DNA from 2 places in the Burkholderia latens genome. Region 1 is predicted to be linked to the other one. Evidence: predicted binding sites of a transcription regulator. Region 1 holds the regulator's gene; the other holds the start of a gene.
The links. Region 1 encodes FliA, which starts transcription of late flagellar genes. Its sites were predicted from a motif close to CTAAAGTTTNNNNNNNNNNNGCCGNTA; they were not measured.

Region 1 (9,481 bases):
CGGCGGCCGGCTAGGGGAATGGCCGGCCGCTCCGGGGGCGGCTGGCGCGGCACGCGGCGGCAGGGGCAGGCCGGGCGATTCGCGCGTCTGTTCCCCGTCGTCCGGTAAATCGCGTACCGAACGACCGTTTTGATTATCGATCGCAGCGCGTTTCATTCGGCTGCAATCAACCGATGGATTATCGGTCTGTTAATTTTGTTCGGCACGAATCATTATTAAAATGACGTGACAAGCAAGGCGCCGCCGCGGCGTTCAGCCGTTGCAGCAGCCGTTGTGCGACGTTGACGGCGATGGGCGGCCGCTGCGAGAAAACAGATGCAGCACGCTGAAATTCAAATTTATAATGCCGCGTTGTTTCCGGGGTCGTCGATATAAAACATGAGGGCAATAACATGAATTTCACCGAAGCCATTCGTTCCGTATTCAACCAGTACGCGAAATTCGAAGGCCGCGCGCGCCGCGCCGAATACTGGTATTTCGCGCTGCTCACCGGCATCGTGTCGCTCGCGTGCCAGGTGCTCGCCGCCGTCGGCCGCGAGACGGGGGCGATTTCGCTGCTGCTGGCGCTCGTCGCACTGATCGTGTCGCTTGCGCTGGTGCTCCCGAGCCTCGCGGTCACCGTGCGCCGGCTGCACGATACCGGCCGCTCAGGCTGGTTCCTGCTGATCGCGTTGATTCCGATCGTCGGCGGGATCCTGCTGCTCGTGTGGATGTGCTCGCGCGGCACGAACGGCCCGAATCGCTACGGCGCCGATCCGATTCCGGCGATCTGAATGCCGGCCGCCCCGTGCGCGACGCCGTCGCGCCGGGGCCGGTCGTTCGCCGCCTGGCCTGGACCGGTTCGCTTCTCCCGCTCCCGCTTCGCGGCTTCCCGCTCCCGCATCCCGCTCCCCGCTTCGGCTGCCATCGATTCACCGGCCTCTCGCCTCACCCCCCGCGCTTCCTCGGCTTCGCCCCCGCCCCACCGCCCCGCCCGATTCCCCGAAATACCCCCCTTTCCCGGCTTTGCTCGACGGATCGGCGTTTGACGTGCGCATGAATAATCGGTGTCACTGGAAAACGGCATTTCGCCGTACCCGACTGGAGGCCCCGTGGCAGACGAGAGCGATCTCGACAGAACCGAAGCCGCCACTCCGAGGCGCCGCGAGAAGGCGCGCGAGGAGGGGCAGGTCGCGCGCTCGCGCGAACTCGCTTCGTTCGCGCTGCTCGCGGCCGGTTTCTACGGTGCGTGGCTGCTCGCGGGTCCGTCGGGCGCTCATTTGCAGGCGATGCTGCGCGGCGCGTTCGCGTTCGATCGCGCGACTGCGTTCGACACGCACCGGATGCTGTCGGCGGCGGGTGCCGCGAGCGTCGAAGGCCTTGCCGCGCTGCTGCCGCTTCTTGCGCTCACCGGTCTCGCCGCGCTGCTCGCGCCGATGGCCCTCGGCGGCTGGCTGATCTCGCAGAAGACCTTCGAGCTGAAATTCGACCGCCTGAACCCGATCGCCGGCCTCGGCCGGATGTTCTCGATCCAGGGGCCGATCCAGCTCGGGATGTCGCTCGCGAAGACGCTGGTCGTCGGCTGGATCGGCGGGATCGCGATCTGGCGCAGCAAGGACGAACTGCTCGGCCTCGCGACTCAGCCGCTCGGCTCGGCGCTCGCGGACGCGATGCATCTGGTGGCCGTGTGCTGCGGCACGACGGTCGCCGGGATGCTGGTGGTCGCCGCGCTCGACGTGCCTTACCAACTCTGGCAGTACAACAAGAAGTTGCGCATGACGAAGGAAGAAGTGAAGCGCGAGCATCGCGAGAACGAAGGCGATCCGCACGTGAAGGGCCGCATCCGCCAGCAGCAGCGCGCGATCGCGCGGCGCCGGATGATGGCCGCCGTGCCGAAGGCCGACGTGGTCGTCACGAACCCGACGCACTTCGCCGTCGCGCTGCAGTACACGGACGGCGAGATGCGCGCGCCGAAGGTCGTCGCGAAGGGCGTGAACCTCGTCGCCGCGCGCATCCGCGAACTCGCGGCCGAGCACAACGTGCCGCTGCTCGAGGCGCCGCCGCTCGCGCGGGCGCTGTATCACAACGTCGAAATCGAACGCGAGATTCCCGGCTCGCTGTACTCGGCCGTCGCCGAGGTGCTCGCGTGGGTCTATCAGCTGCGGCGGTTCCGCTCGGAAGGCGGCGCGTTCCCGGCCGCGCCGGTCGATCTCGACGTGCCGGCCGAACTCGACAAGGGTTCGTCGGTATCGGCCGACGACGAGCGCGAAGAAGCCGAAGACACGCTCGGCAAGCAAGGACACGCAGCATGAGCACCCCGACTACCGGCCTGTTCGCCAAGCGTGCGAACCCGTTCGCGGGCACGAACCTGCGCGCGCTCGCGGGCCCGATCCTCATCTGCATGATCCTGGGGATGATGATCCTGCCGCTGCCGCCGCTGCTGCTGGATCTGTTGTTCACGTTCAACATCGCGCTGTCCGTGATGGTGCTGCTCGTCAGCATGTACACGATGAAGCCGCTCGACTTCGCCGCATTCCCGAGCGTGCTGCTGTTCTCGACGCTGCTGCGCCTGTCGCTGAACGTTGCGTCCACGCGCGTCGTGCTGCTCGAGGGCCACACCGGCCCCGATGCAGCCGGCCAGGTGATCGAGGCGTTCGGCCACTTCCTCGTCGGCGGCAACTTCGCGGTCGGCATCGTCGTGTTCGTGATCCTGATGATCATCAACTTCATGGTGATCACGAAGGGCGCGGGGCGGATCGCCGAAGTGTCCGCGCGCTTCACGCTCGACGCGATGCCGGGCAAGCAGATGGCGATCGACGCCGACCTGAACGCGGGCCTCATCAACGAAGAGCAGGCGCGCAAGCGCCGTCTCGCCGTGTCGCAGGAAGCCGAGTTCTACGGGTCGATGGACGGCGCGTCGAAGTTCGTGCGCGGCGACGCGATTGCCGGCCTGATCATCATGGCGATCAACGTGATCGGCGGGCTGATCGTCGGGATGGTCCAGCACGACATGTCGTTCGCCGCGGCCGGCACCAACTACACGCTGCTGACGATCGGCGACGGCCTCGTCGCGCAGATCCCGTCGCTCGTGATCTCGACGGCCGCCGGCGTGATCGTGTCGCGCGTCGCGACCGACGAGGACATCGGCACGCAGATCACCGGCCAGCTGTTCACGAACCCGCGCGTGCTGACCATCACCGGCGCGATCATCGTGCTGATGGGGCTGATCCCCGGCATGCCGCACTTCGCGTTCCTGCTGCTCGGCGGCGGCGCGATCTGGCTGGCCCGCTTGCAGTCTCGCCGGGCGGCCGCGCGCGTCGCGGCCGGCGACCTGACCGAGATCGCGCCGCCCGCCGCGCTGCCGGCCGACAGCCACGAGGCGACCTGGGACGACGTCCAGCTGATCGATCCGCTCGGCCTCGAAGTCGGCTACCGGCTGATTCCGCTCGTCGACAAGAACAGCGATGGCGAGCTGCTCAAGCGCATCAAGAGCATCCGCAAGAAATTCGCGCAGGAAATCGGCTTCCTGCCGCCGGTGATCCACATCCGCGACAACCTCGAACTGCGGCCGAACGCATACCGGATCGCGCTGAAGGGCGTGGAGATCGGTTCGGGCGAAGTGTTCCCGGGCCAATGGCTCGCGATCAACCCGGGCCAGGTGACGGCCGCGCTGCCGGGCGCCGCGACGCAGGATCCGGCGTTCGGGCTGCCGGCCGTGTGGATCGACGTCGCGCTGCGCGAGCAGGCGCAGGTGTACGGCTACACCGTCGTCGATGCGAGCACGGTCGTCGCGACGCACCTGAACCATCTCGTCGTCCAGCACGCGGCCGAACTGCTCGGCCGCCAGGAAGTGCAGGCGCTCGTCGAGCGCACTGGCAAGGATGCGCCGTCGCTCGTCGAGGATCTCGTGCCGAAGACGATCTCGCTCACCACGCTGCAGAAGGTGCTGCAGAACCTGCTCGACGAAGGCGTGCCGATTCGCGACATGCGCACGATTCTCGAGGCCGTGTCCGAACACGCGGGCCGCGGCGACGCGTACGAGATCACCGCCGCGGTGCGGCTGGCGCTCGGCCGCGCGATCACGCAGCAGTGGTATCCGGGCGCGGGCGAGATGCAGGTGATGGGTCTCGATTCGAATCTCGAGCGCGTGCTGTCGCAGGCGCTCGCGACCGGCGCGAACCCGGGCCTCGAGCCCGGCCTCGCGCACAACCTTCTGACCGGCACGCAACAGGCGATGCTGCGTCAACAGAATCTCGGGCTGCCGCCGGTGCTGCTGGTGCAGCACGCGCTGCGGGCGATGCTCGCGCGCTTCCTGCGCCGCAGCCTGCCGCAACTGAAAGTGCTGTCGTATGCCGAAGTGCCGGACACACGCACGATCAAAGTCGTTAACGTCATCGGGGGTTCCGCTTGAACATTCGCAAATTCACCGGCGCGACGAGCCGCGACGCGCTTCGTCTCGTGCGAGAGGCGCTGGGCGCCGACGCCGTCGTGCTGTCGAACCGCACGCTCGATGACGGCAGTGTCGAAATCGTCGCGCTTGCCGACTCCGAGCTCGCGGCGGTCGCGCCGCCGGCCGCCGCGCGTGCGCGCACCGTCGTGCCGCGTGGCACGGATTCCGTACCGGCTGCCGCAGTGCCGGGCATCGTGTCGCGTCCGGGTGCCGTGCACGCGCGCCCGGCCGTCAATCCGTATGCGGCCGGCGAAGGCGGGTTGCCCGACGTGTTCTCGTCGGTGTTCGGCGCGAGCGCCGACACCGCTCAGCCGCCCGCGGAACCGTCATCGTTCGACACCGATACGGACGCCCACACCGAAACCGACGCTCGCGCGCATGCCCATGCCGCAGCCCACGCGTCGCCGTCGCCGGCCACGCCGCCGGCCGCGGCTTCCGAACCCGCACCGTGGCTCGTCGAGCACGCGAAGCGCCTGACGCAGCAGCGCGAAGCGCTGATCGCGCGCGCGCAGGCCGCGGCGGCCGCGCCGCAGGCGCCGGTTCGCGCGCAGCAGGGCGCCGCGTCCGCGACGCCGCCCGGCTGGGCGCGCGACATCGTGCGCGACGCCGAGCGCCGGATGCCGGCCGCCGCGGCTGCCCGCGCGACCGAAACGAGCACCGCGAAGCCCGGCGAGCGCACGCGCCTGTCGGCCGACGCCGCCGCCGCGGTGGCCGACGCGGTGAACGCGCGGATCGAGCAGATCGTCACCGGCACGGTGATGAACGAGCTCGGCGCGATGCGCGGGATGATGGAAGAGCAGTTCGACAGCCTGATGTGGCACGACCGGCAGCGCCGCAGCCCGGTGCACGGCGCGCTGGGCAAGCACCTGTTCTCGGCCGGGTTCTCCGCGCAACTGGTGCGCATGCTGGTCGACAACCTGCCTTCCGGCGACGGCGCTCAGACCTTCGAGCAGGCGGCCGAGTGGGCGCAGTCGGTGCTCGCGGCGAACCTGCCGGTGCTCGAAAACGAGGATGCGCTGATGGAGCGCGGCGGCGTGTTCGCGCTGATGGGGCCGACCGGCGTCGGCAAGACCACGACGACCGCGAAGCTCGCCGCGCGCTGCGTGATGCGCTTCGGCGCAAGCAAGGTCGCGCTGCTGACCACCGACAGCTACCGGATCGGCGGCCACGAGCAGCTTCGCATCTTCGGCAAGATTCTCGGCGTGCCCGTGCACGCGGTGAAGGACGCGGGCGATCTCGAACTCGCGCTGTCCGAGCTGCGCAACAAGCACATCGTGCTGATCGACACGATCGGCATGAGCCAGCGCGACCGTGCGCTGTCCGACCAGATCGCGATGCTGCATGGTGCGAACGCGCCGGTGCAGCGCCTGCTGCTGCTCAACGCGACGAGCCACGGCGACACGCTCAACGAGGTCGTCCAGGCGTATCGCAGCGCGGCCGAGTATCCCGATCTCGCCGGCTGCATCCTGACCAAGCTCGACGAGGCGACACATCTCGGCGGCGTGCTCGACACGGTGATCCGCTACAAGCTGCCGGTTCACTACGTGTCGACCGGCCAGAAGGTGCCGGAGAACCTGTACGTCGCGTCGACCCGGTTCCTGCTGAAAAGCGCGTTCTGTGTGCCGCGCGACGGCTCGCCCTTCGTGCCGCAAGACGAGGACATGCCGACGCTGCTCTCCGCACTGACCGCACGTTCCACCGCCGAGCTGCACGAGGTGCGATTTGGATAAACGGATCATCGACCAGGCCGAAGGGCTGCGGCGCCTGCTCGCCGGGCGCGCGTCGCGCATCGTCGCGGTGACGGGCGGGCCGACCGGCGTCGGCTGCACGTCGACCGTCGTCAACGTCGCGGCCGCGCTGACCGCGCTCGGCAAGGACGTGCTCGTCGTCGACGAGCGCGCTGACGTGCAATCGGCCGCGGCGACGCTCGGCGGCGCGTGGCTGCGCGACGGCGAGCGCACGCGGGTGGCGGCCGGCTTCGGGCTGTGCGCGGCTGCGCGGCTTGCACGCGACGGCTACAGCGACACGCAGCTGAGCGACTTCATCGACGGGCAGGCCGACATCGTGCTGGTCGACGCGCAACTCGGCGCGGACGGCGGGTTCTCGGCGCTCGCGCGCGAGGCGCACGACGTGCTGATCGTCACGCGCGTCGCCGCGCAGGCGATCACCGAGGCGTATGCGTGCATGAAGCGCCTGCATTTTGCGCACGCGATCGCGCAGTTCCGCGTGCTGACCAACCACGTCGGCAGTCACGCGGATGCGAAGACCGCGTTCGACAATCTCGCGGGCGTCGCGAGCCGCTACCTGACGGTGTCGATTGACGACGCCGGCTGCGTGAGCGCCGATCCGCTCGTCGAGCATGCGCGCGACCTGATGCATACCGCGGTCGACGCGTTTCCGTCGTCGTCGGCCGCGCGCGATTACCGGCAGATTGCCGCCGACCTGCTGTACTGGCCGATGCGCCCGGGCCCGGGCGCCGGCCGCGCCGTCCATGCGGGCGGCAAGCCGTCTTACGAGGCGGGTGCGGCGCACGCCGCGTGAGCGCCACCGGAAGGAGAGAGCCATGATGTACAACGCTCAGGGAAAGATGACCCAGGCCGACGTGCTCGCCCAATACGCGCCGCTCGTGCGGCGTCTCGGGCTGCAGCTCGTCGCGAAGATGCCGGCGAGCGTCGACCTCGACGACCTGATCCAGGCCGGCATGATCGGCCTGATGGACGCGGCCGGCCGCTACAAGGAAGACCAGGGCGCGCAGTTCGAGACCTACGCGACGCAGCGCATCCGCGGCGCGATGCTCGACGAGCTGCGCAGCAACGACTGGCTGCCGCGCAGCCTGCGCAAGACGTCGCGCGAGGTCGAGTACGCGGTGCACCAGGTCGAGCAGCAGCTCGGCCGTTCGGCGAGCGAGGCCGAGATCGCCGAGCATCTGAAGATGCCGCTCGACGAATACCAGGGGATGCTGCAGGACCTGCACGGCAGCCAGCTGATCTACTACGAGGATTTCGATCGCGCGGCCGACGACGAGCCGTTTCTCGACCGCTACCGCGTCGATCACGCCGATCCGTTGTCGGCGCTGCTCGACGAGCATCTGCGCGAGGCGCTCGTCGAGGCGATCGACCGGCTGCCCGAGCGCGAGAAACTGCTGATGTCGCTGTACTACGAGCGCGGGCTGAACCTGCGCGAGATCGGCGCGGTGCTCGAGGTCAGCGAGTCGCGCGTGTGCCAGCTGCACAGCCAGGCGGTCGCGCGTCTGCGCGCGCGGCTGCGCGAACAGGCGTGGGTCGGCGCGGAGAACTGACCCCTTCATCGCCTCCCACGCGCGCCGACGCCGCGCGTGGTGCGCGCGGCGCACAATTCCCGCGCCGATTTGCTACAATCCCACCCGTTTTCCGAGGAGCGTTGCGACGGACCATCTGCGTCCGCCAGGCTCGGAGAGCTTCACCAAGCAGCCGTGCGGCCAGATGCGCGCCGGCCCCGCTTCCTGAACGGCGCTCACGTCACCAATTTCTAGAACTTTTTTAGAAAGGAGGGCGTGATGAACGCCATTATCGATTCCAAGGTTTCCAACGATTACGTCGTCGCCGACATGGCGCTTGCAGGCTGGGGCCGCAAGGAGCTGAACATCGCCGAGACCGAAATGCCGGGCCTCGTGCAGATCCGCGACGAATACAAGGCGCAGCAGCCGCTGAAGGGCGCGCGCATCGCCGGTTCGCTGCACATGACGATCCAGACCGGCGTGCTGATCGAGACGCTGAAGGCGCTCGGCGCGGACGTGCGCTGGGCATCGTGCAACATCTTCTCGACGCAGGACCACGCCGCTGCCGCGATCGTCGAAGCCGGCACGCCGGTGTTCGCGTTCAAGGGCGAGTCGCTCGACGAATACTGGGAGTTCTCGCACCGCATCTTCGAATGGCCGAACGGCGAATTCGCGAACATGATCCTGGACGACGGCGGCGACGCAACGCTGCTGCTGATTCTCGGCTCGAAGGCCGAGAAGGACCGTTCGGTGATCGCGAAGCCGACCAACGAAGAAGAAGTCGCGCTGTACAAGTCGATCGCGAAGCACCTCGACATCGACGCGAACTGGTATTCGAAGCGCCTCGCGCACATCAAGGGCGTGACCGAGGAAACGACGACCGGCGTGCACCGCCTGTACCAGATGGAAAAGGACGGCCGCCTGCCGTTCCCGGCGTTCAACGTGAACGACTCGGTCACGAAATCGAAGTTCGACAACCTGTACGGCTGCCGCGAGTCGCTCGTCGACGGCATCAAGCGCGCGACCGACGTGATGATCGCGGGCAAGGTTGCGGTCGTCGCCGGCTACGGCGACGTGGGCAAGGGCTGCGCGCAATCGCTGCGCGGCCTCGGCGCGACCGTGTGGGTCACCGAAATCGATCCGATCTGCGCGCTGCAGGCGGCAATGGAAGGCTACCGCGTCGTGACGATGGAATATGCGGCCGACAAGGCCGACATCTTCGTGACGGCGACCGGCAACTACCACGTGATCAACCACGATCACATGAAGGCGATGCGCCACAACGCGATCGTCTGCAACATCGGTCACTTCGATTCGGAAATCGACGTCGCGTCGACCCGCCAGTACCAGTGGGAAAACATCAAGCCGCAGGTCGACCACATCATCTTCCCGGACGGCAAGCGCATCATCCTGCTGGCGGAAGGCCGCCTCGTGAACCTCGGCTGCGCGACGGGCCACCCGTCGTTCGTGATGTCGAACTCGTTCGCGAACCAGACGCTCGCGCAGATCGAACTCTTCACGCGCGGCGACCAGTACGAGAACAAGGTGTACGTGCTGCCGAAGCATCTCGATGAAAAGGTTGCGCGCCTGCACCTCGCGCGCATCGGCGCGAACCTGTCCGTGCTGTCCGACGAGCAGGCCGCGTACATCGGCGTGCAGAAGGACGGCCCGTTCAAGCCGAACCACTACCGCTACTGATGCGCCGCCGCCGTGCCGCGCGTGCCAGCGTCGGGCGCGCGGGATGGCGGCACCGTGCCGGATCGCCGGCCGCCGCGTCGCGCCCGCGGGCACGCGCC
Region 2 (9,481 bases), 400 kb from region 1:
TGGTGCGCATTCGACAGGAACACGACCTTCTGGCTCAGCGCGTCCGTCCAGTCGGCGGTGCCGACATGCGGCGTCAGCACGTGTGCGTTGGCTGCGGCGATCGAGCCGGCGGCGGGCGATGCCTGCAGGTTCGCCTGCGCGGCTGCCGCGGCCGCCGCCGTTGCAGCGGCCGAGACGGATGCGTCGGCGGCCGGGCTGGCGGCTTCTTCGGCGGCCGCGAATGCATGCTGCGCGGCCGGCTGGCCGGAAGCACCGGCCTGCGGCGCCTGAGCGGCCGCCTGCGTGGGCGACTGCTGCGTCGCGAGCGCGTCTTTCGCGTCCGCGAGCGTGCGGTCGAACGCCCCGGCCTTCGGCGTCGGCGGTGCGGCTGCACTCGATGCCGACGTGGCCGTTGCCGGTGCTGCTGCAGCGCCGGCTGCGCCGGTCGCGGGCATCGCGATCGCGCCTGAACCCCCGGTCAGCTTCGCCAGGGCCGCTTGCAGCGCATCCCGGCTCGATGCGGGCGCGCCCCGTTCGGCGGCGGCATCGTTGCCCGGCCGATTCGTCAGCGCGGCGGTCGCGTCCGGCTGGCCGGACACGGCCGTCGTTTCCGCAGCCTTGGCGGCCGTGGCGGTATTTGCGTCCGCCGGCGGCGCGTCGGTCGCGCGTGCCTGCAACTGCGCCTGCACGGCAGCTGCGGCCGCAAGCGCGGCGGCATCGGGATTGGGCGTCGCGTTCGCTTCGTCGGACGATTTGTCGTCGTCGCCCGTGCTGCCGATGCCGGACGGTTTCGCGCCGGCCGTCTGCGTCGACGCTAGCTGCTTCGATGCGGCGTCCGGCGTGTCGTCGTTCGCCGTCTCGTGCCGGGTGGCGACGCTTTGCTTCAACGTCTGTGCGAACGGCGCGGCAGCGGGCCCGTTCGCGGCATCGCTGCCGGCGGACGGGGCGGAGGCGGCCGATCCCGCGCTACGGGTGGCGGCCTTGAGTGCTGTGCCGGCGGTGTCGAGCAGTGCGCCGAGCAGGGGCAGGGGAGGCATGACGATTCTCTCGTTCGAAAGCGGTGAGCGGCTACGCCGAGCGGGCCGCGTCGGCCCTCATGCGCAGGATTTTCGCGGCGTGTTCGTCGGCGTCGCGCTGTTCGCGCTTCGCGGCGCGCTGCGCTTCCTGCGCGACGCCGCGCGCCTGCAGGATTTCGTATGAGCCGACGGTGCGTTTCTTTTGCTGCCAGTTCGGGCGCGCCTCGTCGATGCGGACTTCGGCCGCGGCCAGCACGTTGCGCTGCTGCGCGATCGCCGCGTCGAGCGTGTCGATGAACGCCTGGAAATTGCGCCAGTTGCCGGCCGGCATCCCGTGCTGCGCGGACTGCGCGAAGCGTGCGTGGTATTCGTCGCGATATCGCAGCAGCGCATCGAGCTGTTCTGCGGCCGCGGTGCGGTCGCGCTGCGCGGTGCCGAGCTGCTTCGCCGCGGTGTCGAGATCTTCCTGCGCGCGGTCGAGCAGCAGTTGAAGGGGAAAGCCGTGTGCCATCGGAATCAGCCTCCGTTTCCGTCGAACAGCGCATCGAGTGCGGCAAGGCTCGACGCGAACGGCGCGCATTCGCGAAAGCCTTGCTGCAGGAACGATTCGATGCGCGGGTAGAGCGCGATCGCGCGGTCGAGCTGCGCGTCGCGGCCCGGCGCGTACGCGCCGACCGCGATCAGGTCGCGGTTGCGCTGGTAGCGCGACAGCATCTGCTTGAACTGCCGCACGCGGTCGAGGTGCGGTTCGTCGATCAGCGCGGTCATCGCGCGGCTGATCGACGCCTCGATGTCGATCGCCGGATAGTGACCGGCCTCGGCGAGTGCGCGCGACAGCACGATGTGGCCATCGAGAATCGCCCGCGCCGAATCGGCGATCGGATCCTGCTGGTCGTCGCCTTCGGTCAGCACCGTGTAGAACGCGGTGATCGAGCCGCCGCCTTCGGGCCCGTTTCCGGTGCGTTCGACGAGCGCGGGCAGCTTCGCGAACACCGACGGCGGATAACCCTTCGTCGCGGGCGGCTCGCCGATCGCGAGCGCGATCTCGCGCTGCGCCATCGCGTAGCGCGTCAACGAATCCATCAGCAGCAGCACGTGCTTGCCCTGGTCGCGGAAATACTCGGCGAGCGACGTCGCGTACGCGGCGCCTTGCATCCGCAGCAGCGGCGACACGTCGGCCGGCGCCGCGACGACGACCGAGCGCGCGAGGCCGTCCTCGCCGAGGATCTGCTCGATGAATTCCTTCACTTCGCGGCCGCGTTCGCCGATCAACCCGATCACGATCACTTCCGCGCTGGTGTAGCGCGCCATCGTGCCAAGCAGCACCGATTTGCCGACGCCGGAACCGGCGAACAGGCCCATCCGCTGCCCGCGGCCGACGGTGAGCAGCCCGTTGATCGCGCGTACGCCGACGTCGAGCACGTGGTGGATCGGCTCGCGATCGAGCGGGTTGATCGACGGCGCCGACAGCGGCGCGTCGACCTTTGATGCGAGCGGCCCGAGCCCGTCCAGCGGGCGGCCCGACGCATCGACGACGCGCCCGAGCATCTCCCAGCCGACCGGCAGCCGCTTTGCGCCGGAGATCGCGCCGGCGAGCGGATCGGCGACCGGCGCGCTCTCCAGCGGCCACACGCGCGCGCCGGGCAACACGCCCGCGACGTCGGTGGTCGGCATCAGGAACAGGCGGTCGCCGGAGAACCCGACGACTTCCGCTTCCGCGTGCGGCAGCGTGCTGCCGGGCGGCAGTTCGATCGTGCATTCGGCGCCGACCGACAGCCGCAGCCCGATCGCTTCGAGCACGAGCCCGGCAGCGCGCGTGAGCCGCCCGCACGGGCGCAGCGGCATGGCGCGATGGCTGCGCGCGGCCAGCGCGTTCAGGTGCGTGCGCCAGTGCGCGAGATGGGGGTTGTGCGGCGCGCGCGGCGTATCGGCCGGCGCACCGGCCGGATCCGGCGCGGCGGCGTGCGCGCGTTGTTCGGGCCCGAACGATGCAAGCGCGAGTTCGCGCTCGAGCGGCGTCATGCCGTCGTGCGCAAGCGACTCGGGTGCGCGCGTCACCACGTGCTCACCTTGCCGATCGCGGCGGCGACGCGTTGCCAGCGGGTCGGCAGCGTCGCATCGACCTCACCCGTCGCGGCGTGCGCGCGGCAGCCGCCGCGCTCGATCGACGCGTCGGTGCGTACGGTCCAGCCGAGCGTGTCGAGATCGTCCTGCAAATACGCTTCGACGACGGGCAGGTCGGCCGGGTTTACCGCGAGATGCGGCGCGCCGGACAACGCCGGCTCGGCGGCGAGCACGTCGCGCACGGCGGCGACGAGCGCGGCGGGATCGTGCTTCACGTGCTGGCGCACGACCTGCTGCGCGATGTCGAGCGCGAGTTGCGCGAGCTCGGACGCGAGATCGTGCTCGGCGCTCGCCACCGCTTCGCGAAACGATGCGGCGAGCGCGGCAAGCTGCGCGGCTTGTTCGCGGGCCTCGGCCTGGCCGGCCTCGAAGCCTTGCTCGCGGCCCTGCTCGAAACCGGCCTGGTAACCGAGCGCCTGGCCTTCAACGTGCCCGGCTGCATGGCCTTCGGCATGCGCGGCGTCGCGCACGCGCTGCAATTCCTCGGCGAGCGCGGCGGCGGCCGCTGCCGCGTCGTCGGGCGGCGGCGGCGGCGGAGGCGGATCGAACGACGCCATCTCCCACCGTTGATACGCGGTGAGGGTGCCGGCGCGGTCGCGCGCGGAATCAGACATACGCATCTTCCGCCTTGCCGCCGATCACGATCTGACCGCTCTCGGCGAGGTTGCGCACGATCTGCAGGATCCGGCGCTGCTGCGTCTCGACTTCGGACACGCGCACCGGGCCGCGCGCGTCGAGATCCTCGGCGAGCAGCTCGGCCGCGCGCTGCGACATGTTCGCGAGGAACTTCTGGCGCAGCGCGGGCGGTGCGCCCTTCAGCGCGATGATCAGCGTTTCCGATTCGACTTCCTTCAGCACCATCTGGATCGCGCGATCCTCGAGGTCGAGCAGGTTCTCGAACACGAACATCTGGTCGATGATCTTCTGCGCGAGGTCGGCGTCGTACTGGCGCACGCTCTCGAGCACGCCTTCTTCATGATTGCTCGTCATGAAGTTCAGGATTTCGGCGGCGGTGCGGATGCCGCCCATCGGGCTGCGCTTCAGGTTGTCGCTGCCGGACAGCAGGCCGGTCAGCACGTCGTCGAGCTCGCGCAGCGCGGCCGGCTGGATGCCGTCGAGCGTCGCGATGCGCAGCAGCACGTCGTTGCGCAGCCGCTCGGTAAAGCACGACGCGATCTCGGACGCCTGGTCGCGGTCGAGGTGCACGAGGATCGTCGCGATGATCTGCGGATGCTCGTTCTTGATCAGTTCGGCCACCGCGCCCGAATCCATCCACTTCAGGCCCTCGATGCCGCTCGTGTCGCTGCCCTGCAGGATCCGGTCGATCAGCACGCCGGCCTTGTCCTCGCCGAGCGCCTTGGTCAGCACGGAGCGGATGTAGTCGCTGGAATCGAGCGACAGCGCGGTGTGCTGCTCGGCTTCCTTCGCGAACTCCTGCAGCACGCCCTCGACCTGCTCGCGCGTGACGTTCTTCAGCGCGGCCATCGCCGCGCCGATCTTCTGCACCTCGCGCGGTGCGAGGAACTTGAATACTTCAGCGGCCTCTTCCTCGCCGATTGACATCAGCAGCAGCGCGCTCTTGGTCAGGCCTTCAGCGTTCATCGGACACCCAGTTCTTCACGACGGTGGCGACGATCTTCGGATCCTGGCGGGCGATCGTGCGCGCATAGTCGAGGTTGCGTTCGTAACGGTTCTTTTCGTTCTCGAAGCCGAGCAGCAGCGAATCCGGCTCGTCGGCCTGCTCGGGCGCGGGCAGGCCGTCGAGCGCGATGGTTTCCTCCGGCGCCGCGAGGGATGGCGCGGCAGGCTCGGGCGGCGGGAACGCGCGGCGCATCGCCGGGCGCACGAACATGAAATAGAGCGCCGCCGCGGCCGCCGCGATGCCGAGCCACTTCGCCGCTTCCTTCGCCATCGCGATCATGTCGGGCTGACGCCACCACGGCAGGTCCGCGTACGGATCGTTCGCGGTCGAGAATGCGCTGTTCACGACATTGACCGAGTCGCCGCGCTTCTCGTCGTAGCCCATCGCGTCCTTCACGAGCTGCTCGATCTGCGCGAGCTTCGCGGGCGGCAGCGGCTGCATCGTCACGTGACCCTTCGCGTCGGCGACCGGCTGGTAGTTGACGACGACCGCGACCGACAGCCGCTTCACGTTGCCCATCGGCTGCTCGACGTGGCGGATCGTCTTGTCGAGCTCGTAGTTCGTCGTCTGGTCCTTGCGGTCGCTGACCGGCGTCGACTGCGGCCCGCTCTGGCCGTTGCCGGCGACGATCGGCGCGGAGGCCGGCTGCGGCGGCGTGTTCGACAGCGCACCCGGCACGCCCGACGCGCCGCCCTGGGCGAGCTCGGTCGCGGTGCTGGTCTGCTGGCTGCGGATCGCGGCCTGCTGCGGCGTGCCGTTCGGGCCGTAGCTTTCCGACGTCTGTTCGAGCTTCGAGAAATCGATGTCCGCGCTGACCTGCGAGCGCGCGTTGCCGGCGCCGAAGATCGGCGCGAGGATCGCGTCGATGCGCTTCTGCGTGTTGCGCTCGACCTGCTGCACGTACTTGAGCTGGCTCGCGTCGAGGCCGGATGCCGATGCGGTCTGCGTCAGCAGGTTGCCGTCCTGGTCGACGATCGTCACGTTCTTCGCCGGCATGTCGGGCACGCCGGACGACACCATCCGCGTGATGGCCTGCACCTGGCCCTCGTCGAGCACGCGGCCCGGGTAGAGGTCGACGAACACCGAGGCGCTCGGCGCTTCCTTGTCACGCACGAACACCGACGGTTTCGGGATCGCGAGATGTACGCGCGCGCCGCGCACCGCGTTGATCGACTCGATCGTGCGCTGCAGCTCACCTTCGAGCGCGCGCTGGTAGTTCACCTGTTCGGCGAACTGGCTGATGCCGAATTTCTGGTTGTCCATCAGCTCGAAGCCGACCGAGCCGCCCTTCGGCAGCCCCATCGCGGCGAGCTTCAGGCGCGTCTCGTGCACCTGGTTCGACGGCACGAGGATCGCGCCGCCGGCGTCGGCGAACTTGTAGGGAACGTTTGCCTGCTGGAGCGCGGCGATAATCGCGCCGCCGTCGCGGTCCGACAGGTTGCTGTACAGCACGCGGTAATCGGGCGTGCGGCTCCACAGCACGAGCGCGGTGATCGCGGCGATCGCGAACGCGACGGCGATCACGAACGGCAGCTTCGGGTTGCCCTTCATCCGCGAGATGCCGGGAATCCGTTCCGCGAAGCCGCCGAACCCGAAGTCCGCGCCGGCGCCGCCTGCGCCCGGCATCGCGGCGGCCGCGGTGGCGCCTGGCACCGGACTGGCGAGGCCCGTGCGAGCGTCGGGGTTGATCAGCGAGTTGGCCTGCGAATCCATGCGTGGAGTTTCTCCGGAGCGGGACGACTGAACCGCTCGGACGAGCGGACGGACAATGACACGATGCGATTATCGGGACCCGCGCGCGACTCCGATCGACCGAAAAGAGCGGGGTTTCACCCGTACTTTCACGGCTTTGGCGGGCGCCGCGCTGCTATCCTTTTTTGCGATCCGGCATGGTGCGCATCGTGCGGCGCCGGCCAGACGCCCGGCACGCCGGGTCACTTCTCTTGTGTATTGGGGACAGCATGGCTGCCAACGTCAGCGGAATCGGTTTGGTGTTGCAACAGATGCAGGCGATGGCCGCGCAGGCGAGCGGCGGCGTCGCAAGCCCGACGGCCGCGCTCGCGGGTTCGGGGGCCGCGACCGCCGGCACGTTCGCGAGCGCGATGAAGGCGTCGCTCGACAAGATCAGCGGCGACCAGCAGCACGCGCTCGGCGAAGCGCAGGCGTTCGAGGTCGGCGCGGCGAACGTGTCGCTCAACGACGTGATGGTGGACATGCAGAAGGCCAACATCGGTTTCCAGTTCGGCTTGCAGGTTCGCAACAAGTTGGTGAGCGCTTACAACGACATCATGCAGATGTCGGTTTGATGCAACGGGCATCCGGCGACGGGCATCCGGCGACGGGCATCCGGCGACGGGCATCCGGCGATGGCCGCCCGACGCGCGATCGCCCGGCGTCCGACCACCCGCCCGGCCGATCGAAGAGGGGCGGCCCGGACGCCACGGCCCTCGGCTGACGACTACCCGGCAGCCGCTGCTGCGACACGCGACCGGTAGTCCGCCCGACTAAAGCTTTTCAATTCCCTTCCGATAACTCTGGAACAAGGCCGCGCCATGCGATGCAGGGCGGCCGCCACCGCATAGCAAACGCATCACAAGGAGAAGCGCATGTTTTCCCCAGGACACGCTGGAGCCAGTGCGTACGCGCGTGTCGGCGTCGAGACCGGGGTCATGGGCGCGTCGCCGCACCGGCTGATCGCGATGCTGTACCAGGGCGCACGGCAGGCGATCGCGCTCGCGCGCATGCACTTGCAGCAGGGCAACGTGGCCGCGCGCGGCGAGGCGATCGGCAAGGCGATCGGGATCGTCGAGAGCGGGCTGCAGGCGTCGCTGAACCGCGACGCGGGCGGCGAGATCGCCGGGCGGCTCGACGCGCTGTACGCGTACATCGGCCGGCGCCTGCTGGAAGCCAACCTGCATGCGAGCGACGCAATGCTGGTCGAGGTCGACGGACTGCTCGCGACGCTCGAGGAAGCGTGGACAGGCATTGCGCCGGAAGTCGCCCGGATGGCCGCACAACAGGCGGCGGACGCGGTGCGATGAATCTGAAGGCCGAATACTTCGCTCGCTACGAGGCGCTCGCGGCCGTGTCGAGCCGGATGCTGTGCGCCGCGCGCGGGGCCGACTGGAGTGCATTGCCGGAGTTGCAGGCCGAGTTCCTGCGGCTCGTCGACGGGTTGAAGGAGGCCGATCCGGGTGTGACGCTCGACGAATCGGATCTCGGCCGCAAGCTCGCGCTGATCCGCCGGATCCTCGCCGACGACGCGGCGATCCGCGATCTGGCGAGCCCGGAAGTCGCGCGGCTGTCCGCGCTGTTCGAGGCGCGGCGCTCGACGAAGGTGTTGACCGATCTGTACCGCGCGCGCGGGTAGTGCCCGTTTGCCGGGGCGGCGGCCGCCGCGTGCCCGGATTCGCAACGAAGTGGCTGAGGTGAGCAGGCTCCGATCATGACCGGTATCGACTCCGTTGCGGCTGCCGTGCTGGCGAGCCGCCTTGACAGCCTGCTGAGCGGCACCGTGGCCGCGCCCGCCGGCGGCGGTGCGACCGCGCAGGTCGGCACGCCCGGCGCCGGCGCGTCGCCGTCGTCGTCCGCGAGCGCACCGCCGGCCGCGGCGCCGGCGTCCGCCCAGACCGCACTGTCCGACGTCGCGCTCGTGCTCGATGCGATTTCCCGCTCGGGCGGCGTCGCGACGCCGGCGGTCGCCGGACGCGCGCCGTTGCTCGCCGATCCGTCGGTGCTGCTCAGTCCGGCACCGGCCGTGGCGCCGGACCCGGCGCAGGCATCCGGGTCAGCCGTCTCGTCCTCCGCCGCTTCCGCCGCCTCACCGGCCGCAGACGTCGCCGCCGCTCGGGCCGCAGCGGCCGCGGCACCCGTCGCGGCGTTGCGCGCTGCGCTCGCGCAGGCCGTCAGCGAAAGCGGCCTCTTCTACGAATCTCATCTCGCGCAGTGGCTGGCCGGCCAGCGCCCGCTTGCCGCGCTGATGCGCGAACCGCAGGCTCAGCTTGCGACCGTGCCGGTGCAGGCTGCACCGGATGCCGCGCAACACCCTTCGGCCGACGAACTGGACGAACTGCTCGCGCAACGCCTGCCGTTGCCGGCGGCAACGGCGTCGCGAGCCGCCGTGCCACCCGGCGTACCGGAGACGCCCGGCGCGGCCCCGCATCCGTTTGCGCCGGCCCCGCAGAGCGCACCGGCTTCAGCGCGACCGGCGTCGGCTGCGGGCCTAGCCGAGCTGCCCGATCCGCTCGGCGAACATCCTGGCGCGCACTGGACGCCCGCGCGCGCCGAATTGGCCGCCGCGTCGCTGGACCCGCAGGCGCAGGCGCAGGCGCAGGCGTCGAACCCGGTGCATCCGGCCGCCGTGCCGCTCGTGCGCCAGCAGCTCGACGCGCTCGCGACCGACCAGTTCCGCTGGGCGGGCGAAGCGTGGCCCGGCGCGCGCCTCGACTGGACGATCGAGCCCGACGATTCGGGCGGCCACGCGTCGCGCGGCGGCGACGATACGGGCGACGGCATTGCGTGGCGCACGCGGCTCACGTTGACACTGCCGTCGCTCGGCACGGTCGACGCTGAACTGGTATTGAACGGCCGGCAGCTCGTCGCACGGCTGCGCGCGAATTCGGCCGGCGCCGATCGCCTCACACGCCACGAAGCCGCGCTCCGGCAGCGATTCGAGGGGGCCGGTCTGCAGCTCGGCGGGCTGTCGATCCGCGCGGTCGGC

Region 2: fliS (flagellar export chaperone FliS) is a predicted target of FliA. The motif match lies at 7,266-7,292, and genes of this name have one in related genera.

The regions. Positions count from the first base shown of each region.
Region 1 is NZ_CP013435.1:277,000-286,480, reverse strand. It holds gene WK25_RS01405 (VOC family protein) at 1-14, shown strand, start outside; gene WK25_RS01400 (DUF805 domain-containing protein) at 393-773, shown strand; gene flhB (flagellar biosynthesis protein FlhB) at 1,092-2,291, shown strand; gene flhA (flagellar biosynthesis protein FlhA) at 2,288-4,390, shown strand; gene flhF (flagellar biosynthesis protein FlhF) at 4,387-6,159, shown strand; gene WK25_RS01380 (MinD/ParA family ATP-binding protein) at 6,152-6,970, shown strand; gene WK25_RS01375 (RNA polymerase sigma factor FliA) at 6,993-7,727, shown strand; S-adenosyl-L-homocysteine riboswitch at 7,815-7,930, shown strand; gene ahcY (adenosylhomocysteinase) at 7,965-9,383, shown strand.
Region 2 is NZ_CP013435.1:3,208,129-3,217,609, reverse strand. It holds gene WK25_RS14905 (flagellar hook-length control protein FliK) at 1-1,016, opposite strand, end outside; gene fliJ (flagellar export protein FliJ) at 1,048-1,506, opposite strand; gene fliI (flagellar protein export ATPase FliI) at 1,512-3,056, opposite strand; gene fliH (flagellar assembly protein FliH) at 3,050-3,733, opposite strand; gene fliG (flagellar motor switch protein FliG) at 3,726-4,721, opposite strand; gene fliF (flagellar basal-body MS-ring/collar protein FliF) at 4,711-6,474, opposite strand; gene fliE (flagellar hook-basal body complex protein FliE) at 6,723-7,067, shown strand; gene fliS (flagellar export chaperone FliS) at 7,368-7,802, shown strand; gene WK25_RS14865 (flagellar protein FliT) at 7,799-8,131, shown strand; gene WK25_RS14860 (flagellar hook-length control protein FliK) at 8,207-9,481, shown strand, end outside.